DNA from 3 places in the Bacillus cereus group sp. Bce041 genome. Region 1 is predicted to be linked to each of the others. Evidence: riboswitches for the same ligand, from Rfam matches in the RefSeq annotation. Region 1 holds a riboswitch; each other region holds the start of a gene.

Region 1 (2,273 bases):
GGGATACGACAAACGTGGCCTGCGTTATTTGTAGCGGGTAGTTCATTTGCGATTACGCAGTTCATTACAGCGACATTTTTAGGACCAGAACTTCCGGATATTACATCGGCACTTGTAAGTTTAATTAGTTTAGCGCTGTTCTTAAAAGTTTGGCAGCCGAAAGAAATTTATCAATCTGGGCAAGCCAATAGTGAAGTAGCAGCAACAACGACAGCGGCATCGATGCCGAAATTAACGTTTGGAAAAGTAGTGAAGGCATGGTCCCCATTTATCGTATTAACGGTTATGGTAGTCATTTGGAGCCAAAGTTTCTTTAAGGCATTATTCACTCCAGGAGGGGCTTTAGAAAGTCTTGTATTTAAGTTTGAAATTCCAGGTCTGCATAATCTAGTAATGAAAGCAGAGCCAATTGTAAATAAACCAACGCCTTACGAGGCAATTTTGAAGTTTGATGTATTATCGGCAACCGGAACAGCGATTTTAATTGCGTGTATCATTTCCATGTTTATTTTGAAAATGAATGTAAAAGATGCAGTAGTGACATTTAAAGAAACGTTAAGCGAATTAAAAATGCCAATTCTATCTATCGGATTCGTACTAGGGTTTGCATTTATCGCAAACTATTCTGGTCTATCTTCCACGTTAGCGTTAGCATTAGCCGGAACTGGCGGCCTATTCCCGTTCTTCTCACCATTCTTAGGCTGGATTGGCGTATTCCTAACAGGGTCTGATACATCTGCGAATGCACTGTTCTCAAATTTACAAGCCATTACAGCGCAGCAAGTCGGCGTATCTGAAGTGCTTCTCGTTGCAGCAAATACAACAGGCGGTGTAACAGGTAAAATGATTTCCCCACAGTCGATTGCGATCGCTTGTGCAGCGGTTGGTCTTGCTGGAAAAGAATCGGATTTGTTCCGTTTTACAGTGAAGCATAGCTTATTCTTCGTAATTATTGTTGGTATTATAACGTATGTTCAAGCATATTATTTAACGTGGATGATTCCATAAAGAGAAAAAGAAATAACCTTTGCATTTTTCAGATTATCGTGTATGATGGGAAAGTATTGAAAATTAAATCAGTGATAAACTAGGGGTGCCTAACGTATGCGTAGGCTGAGAGAGAAGCGCGTGATCTTCTTAACCCTTTGGACCTGATCTGGCTCGTACCAGCGTAGGGAAGTTAACGGCTTTACATAATGATGTCTTTTATGAGCCAGGTCCTTATTTTTTTATGGACCTGGCTCTTTTTATTTTGGCATGCGCTGGCCATATCTCGTCCTTGTCACGAACAGGGGAGGCAACAAAGGTTATGAAACAGTCTGTTTCAGCTGAGCAAATTGAATTGAAATCGAGTTTACCAGGGAGTAAGAAAGTATATGTGGATGGACCACGAGAAGGCATGAAAGTACCGATGCGTGAGATTGAACAAAGCGAAACAAATGGCGTTCCAAATCCGCCAATTCGTGTGTATGATACGAGCGGCCCTTATACGGATCCTGAGTATAAAGTGGAGTTAGAAAAGGGGATTCCAACGCCGCGCCATTCTTGGATTCTGGGGCGTGGTGATGTAGAAGCATACGAAGGGCGTGAAGTGAAACCAGAGGATGACGGTGTGAAAGTGGCTTCGAAACATACACCTGTTTTCCCGCAGATGGATCGCAAGCCACTTAGAGCAAAGCAAGGTGCAAACGTTACGCAAATGCACTATGCACGTAATGGCATTATTACGTCTGAGATGGAGTATGTTGCGATTCGTGAAGGGGTAGAGCCGGAGTTTGTTCGTAAGGAAATCGCAGAAGGCCGCGCTATTTTACCAGCGAATATTAATCATCCAGAAGCTGAACCGATGATCATCGGGCGTAATTTCCATGTGAAGGTAAACGCGAATATCGGAAACTCAGCTGTATCTTCTTCGATTGCAGAAGAAGTAGAGAAGATGACATGGGCAACGCGCTGGGGTGCAGATACGATTATGGATTTATCTACAGGTAAAAATATTCATACGACGCGTGAGTGGATTATTCGTAACGCGCCTGTACCAGTTGGAACTGTACCGATTTATCAAGCGCTGGAAAAAGTAAACGGAATTGCAGAAGATTTAACGTGGGAAGTATATCGTGATACGTTAATTGAGCAGGCGGAGCAAGGCGTTGATTACTTTACAATTCACGCTGGTGTATTGCTTCGTTACATTCCAATCACGGCAAAGCGTACGACAGGTATCGTTTCGCGCGGTGGTTCGATTATGGCGCAGTGGTGTTTATTCCATCATA
Region 2 (2,273 bases), on a different contig from region 1:
AATTGAGACTGGCTTACCAAATTCAAGTAACTGCAACGTTAAATGCATATTTCTTTCAAACTGCGAGGAATCTACGATATTTAACATATGATTAAATTCTTCTGTTAATAGAAAGTTTGTTACAACACCTTCATCACGTGAAACTGGATTTAAATCATACACACCTGGCAAATCAATTAATGTTCCTTGTCTATCTTTTAATTTACCAACCTTCTTTTCTACTGTTACACCGCTCCAGTTTCCTACGTATTCATAAGAACCAGTAAGCGCATTAAATAATGATGTCTTCCCTGTATTCGGATTCCCTAGCAAAGCTACCTTATTCACGCTAATTCCACCTTTATCATTTTCGCGTCACAATGACGAATACTAATTAACTGTCCACGACACTCCAATGTACAAGGACCTTTGAACATCGCTTTCTGTTTCAGGCGAAGTTCGCTTCCTTCAGCAAGACCGAAAGCAGCTAGTCTACGCTTTAATAGCTGATCTAAAGACTGAATACTTTTTACTAACACTTTCTCTCCAATTTTAATATCTACTAAGCTCATAACCTTCCCCCTCAGAAGAGAATGATAATTATTTTCAAAAAAATTATACCACACCCAATTTCTCTTGTACTATACCCTTTTGCTTCATATTTATTAACATTTCGCTACAATTCTATTTCAATTATTGTCATACTGTATTCGTTTGCCATTCTCATCCATTTCGCTTACAATAAACAATAACAAATAAAGAATTTCGTTATCACTGGGGGAGCCATGCCGCTGAGAGGGAACACTTCGTTCCGACCCTTCGAACCTGTTAGTTAATGCTAACGCAGGGATTGTGCAAACGTCCGAAATACATACCTCATTTTTATTTACGTATTTCGTATCCTCCTATGATATCTATTCTTTTTTGTACAACTTGGATTTAGGGGGAGACAACATGCGTAACACCAATTTACAAGCGATGATCGAATCTGCTATTCTTGCAGCCTTCGCCATGATTATCGATATTTTACCATTATCACTTAAACTTCCAACAGGCGGTTCTATCTCATTCGCTATGATTCCTATTTTTATTATTGCTTACCGCTGGGGCTTTAAATCAGCTTTCTTAGGCGGTTTAGTTTGGGGACTATTACAAATTGTCGTGGGAGATGCTTATATTTTAACACCTGTTCAAGCATTCATTGAGTACTTCATTGCCTTTGCTTTTATCGGATTTGCTGGCTTATTCTATCGTCCAATTCAAAAAGCACTTTTAACATCCAATGAAAATAGCTTAGAACAATCAAATTTAGGTAACCATAAAGACAAACATTCATCAAAACAAAATCAGGGTAAGAAAGTCCTTGCTTATATTATCCTTGCTACATTTATCGGTAGCTTTGCTCGCTATTTCTGCCACTTTATTGCCGGCATTATTTTCTGGGGACAATATGCGCCGAAAGGTCAATCAGCTGTGTTATATTCATTAATCGTAAATGGAAGTACAATGCTTGGTTCTTTTATTTTATGTACCGTTTTACTTATATTTTTATTTATCACTTCACCACGATTATTCAAAAGCATCAGTGCTTATCAAATGAATACACAAAAAAAGGGCGCTTAATGAGCGCTCTTTTTTCATATCGTAATATCAATTAAAAATACAATAAATGCGCAAAAGAAAATAAATACCATTATACTTAGCCAATTGCTATGCACGGTTCATCGACTCCTTACATAACCTCATATTCTAAACAAATTATACTGATTAAAAATAAAGATTAGGTAAAGATAATATGAAAATAAATTAAAAAAGCATAGATCATATTGTCTACGCTTTTTTCGGTAAATAGAAATAAAATAATACACCATCTTCTGTATTTTCTGCCCCATATTCAGCATCATGTAGTTCTAAAATATTCTTTGAAATAGCAAGCCCAAGCCCCGTCCCACCTTGTGAACGCTGACGAGCTGTATCCACGCGATAAAAACGATCCCAAATTTTATCTAATTGCTCTTCTTCAATATGAGTACCTTTATTTTCAATGCACACTTTTATACGATTCTTCTCATCTATTGTAGAAATAATAATATCCTCTTTATTTGGTGTATATCGTATAGCATTCGTAATGAAGTTCACGATGACTTGTTCAATCCGGCCTTGATTTGCAATCACTTCAAATGAACTTATATTTTTATGAATATGAAGTTCTTTTTTCTCTATTTCCACAGATAGATGTTCACATATACCTTCAATTACTGTATCAATATAAAACGAATCTTTTTTCATTTTAT
Region 3 (2,273 bases), on a different contig from region 1:
GCTTTGAAGTTCTTTATTTCATCCTCACGACTAGCAATCATAGCAACAGTAGGGGTTTGTACACGGCCGCAATTTAACTGGGCATTAAAGCGAGTCGTTAAAGCACGAGTTGCATTAAGACCGATATACCAGTCAGCTTCTGAACGCGCAACTGCTGAAGCGTATAAATTGTCATAGGCTTTACCTGGTTTTAAATTTGCAAAACCATCTTTAATTGCTTTATCGGTTACAGAAGAAATCCATAAACGTTTGATTGGTTTATTTAGCTTAACTTTATCGATAATCCAGCGTGCGACTAATTCCCCTTCACGTCCAGCGTCTGTTGCTACAATAATTTCATTTACATCTTTTCTAAGTAGCTGACTTTTTACAGCATTAAATTGTTTACCAGTTTGTTTAATAACCGTTAATTTCAAACGCTCAGGTAGCATCGGTAAATCTTCTAAATTCCACTTTTTATATTTCACATCATAACTTTCTGGATCTGCTAATGTAACGAGATGACCTAAAGCCCAAGTTACAATATATTTACTACCTTCAAGATAGCCGTTTCCTTTTTTATCACACTTCAGTACACGAGCAATATCTCGTGCAACGGAAGGTTTTTCAGCGATTACAACGCTTTTTGACATATTAAAAACATCCTTTCAAATTTCCATAAGTTAAATATAGCATACATCTTCTTGAGATTCAGTTTCGCTCCATATTTCAGCTGTTTTTAATGGAGTTAACAAAATCCCAACTGATTAAAGTTTCACTTTATCAGTTGCTTCTATATTAAATAGAAAAGTAAAGAACTTGTTATTTTACTAGAATAAGAGTAGACTTTGAAGTAGAAGAATACTAAACACATGGGAGTTTGTGGATACAAACTGAGAGTATGACTAGTCCGTCATTGACCATTTGAACCTGTTGGATAATGCCAGCGTAGGGAGAGTGTAAAAGCACATGTTCAGGCACTTTGCGTACGCGCAAAGTGCCTTTTTGTGTATCTCCCATAACTATAGTTAGGAGATGAGAAGGATGAATATGAAAGAAATTAGTAAAGTAGTGGATTTGGTGAGAGAATCTAATCCGCTTGTTCATAATATTACAAATGTTGTTGTAACAAATTTTACAGCTAACGGTTTGTTAGCGTTAGGGGCATCGCCTGTAATGGCGTATGCAAAAGAAGAAGTGGCAGAAATGGCTAGCATTGCTGGAGCGTTAGTATTAAATATGGGAACACTTCGTCCTGAAGAAGTAGAAGCGATGTTACTTGCCGGTAAATCAGCAAATGTGAACAATGTACCAGTACTGTTTGATCCAGTTGGTGCAGGAGCAACATCGTATCGAACAGAAGTTGCGAGACATATTCCGGCTGAAATTGAATTAGCGAGTATTCGCGGAAATGCAGCTGAAATAGCGAACGTTATTAATGAGAGATGGGAAATTAAAGGGGTAGACGCTGGTGCTGGAAATGGTAATGTCGTAAGTATTGCAAAGCAGGCAGCAGATGAACTAAATACAGTTGCAGTAATTACTGGAGAAGAAGATGTTGTTACAGATGGAGAGAGAACGATTGTTATTCGAAATGGTCACTCTATTTTAACGAAAGTTACGGGAACTGGTTGTTTACTAACTTCTGTAATAGGAGCATTTGTAGCAGTGGAAAAAGATTATGTAAAAGCAGCAGTAGCAGCATTAACGTTTTATGGTGTAGCTTCGGAACTGGCAGCTGCTAAGACCGTGGAAAAGGGACCTGGTAGTTTCCAAATTGAATTTTTAAATCAGTTAGCGAATACTACTTCTGGTGATATTGAGAAGTATGGAAAGATTGAGGAGTTAGAGTAAGAGGGAGTGAAAGAAATGGCACGCATTGAAATAGATAAAATGTCTAAGCTATTGCAAGTGTATTTTATTATGGGAAGTAATAACTGCACGAGGGATCCTTTAGCTGTATTGAAAGAAGCGTTAGATGGTGGAGTGACAATTTTTCAGTTTCGCGAGAAGGGGGAAGGTTCTTTAATCGGAGAAGATAGAGTGCGCTTTGCAAAAGAATTGCAGACGCTTTGTAAGGAATATAGTGTTCCTTTCATTGTAAATGATGATGTAGAATTAGCCATTGAATTAGATGCAGATGGTGTTCATGTAGGACAAGATGATGAAGGAATTACATCTGTTCGTGAAAAAATGGGAGATAAAATTATCGGTGTATCTGCTCATACAATTAAAGAAGCACGCTTTGCAATCGAAAATGGAGCAGATTATTTAGGCGTTGGACCTATTTTCCC

Evidence for each region. A riboswitch is a leader RNA that binds a small molecule or an ion and turns the genes downstream of it on or off. The one in region 1 is predicted to bind thiamine pyrophosphate.
Region 2: linked by a shared signal. The riboswitch ahead of thiT (energy-coupled thiamine transporter ThiT) and the one ahead of thiC (phosphomethylpyrimidine synthase ThiC) in region 1 are both predicted to bind thiamine pyrophosphate.
Region 3: linked by a shared signal. The riboswitch ahead of thiM (hydroxyethylthiazole kinase) and the one ahead of thiC (phosphomethylpyrimidine synthase ThiC) in region 1 are both predicted to bind thiamine pyrophosphate.

Annotation. Positions count from the first base shown of each region.
Region 1 is NZ_JBQXON010000006.1:40,576-42,848, forward strand. It holds gene lldP (L-lactate permease) at 1-1,008, shown strand, start outside; TPP riboswitch at 1,080-1,195, shown strand; gene thiC (phosphomethylpyrimidine synthase ThiC) at 1,310-2,273, shown strand, end outside.
Region 2 is NZ_JBQXON010000001.1:1,042,179-1,044,451, forward strand. It holds gene feoB (ferrous iron transport protein B) at 1-327, opposite strand, end outside; gene ACUN13_RS05515 (FeoA family protein) at 324-551, opposite strand; TPP riboswitch at 746-847, shown strand; gene thiT (energy-coupled thiamine transporter ThiT) at 934-1,602, shown strand; gene ACUN13_RS05525 (sensor histidine kinase) at 1,810-2,273, opposite strand, start outside.
Region 3 is NZ_JBQXON010000007.1:104,469-106,741, reverse strand. It holds gene topB (DNA topoisomerase III) at 1-632, opposite strand, end outside; TPP riboswitch at 842-951, shown strand; gene thiM (hydroxyethylthiazole kinase) at 1,024-1,833, shown strand; gene thiE (thiamine phosphate synthase) at 1,849-2,273, shown strand, end outside.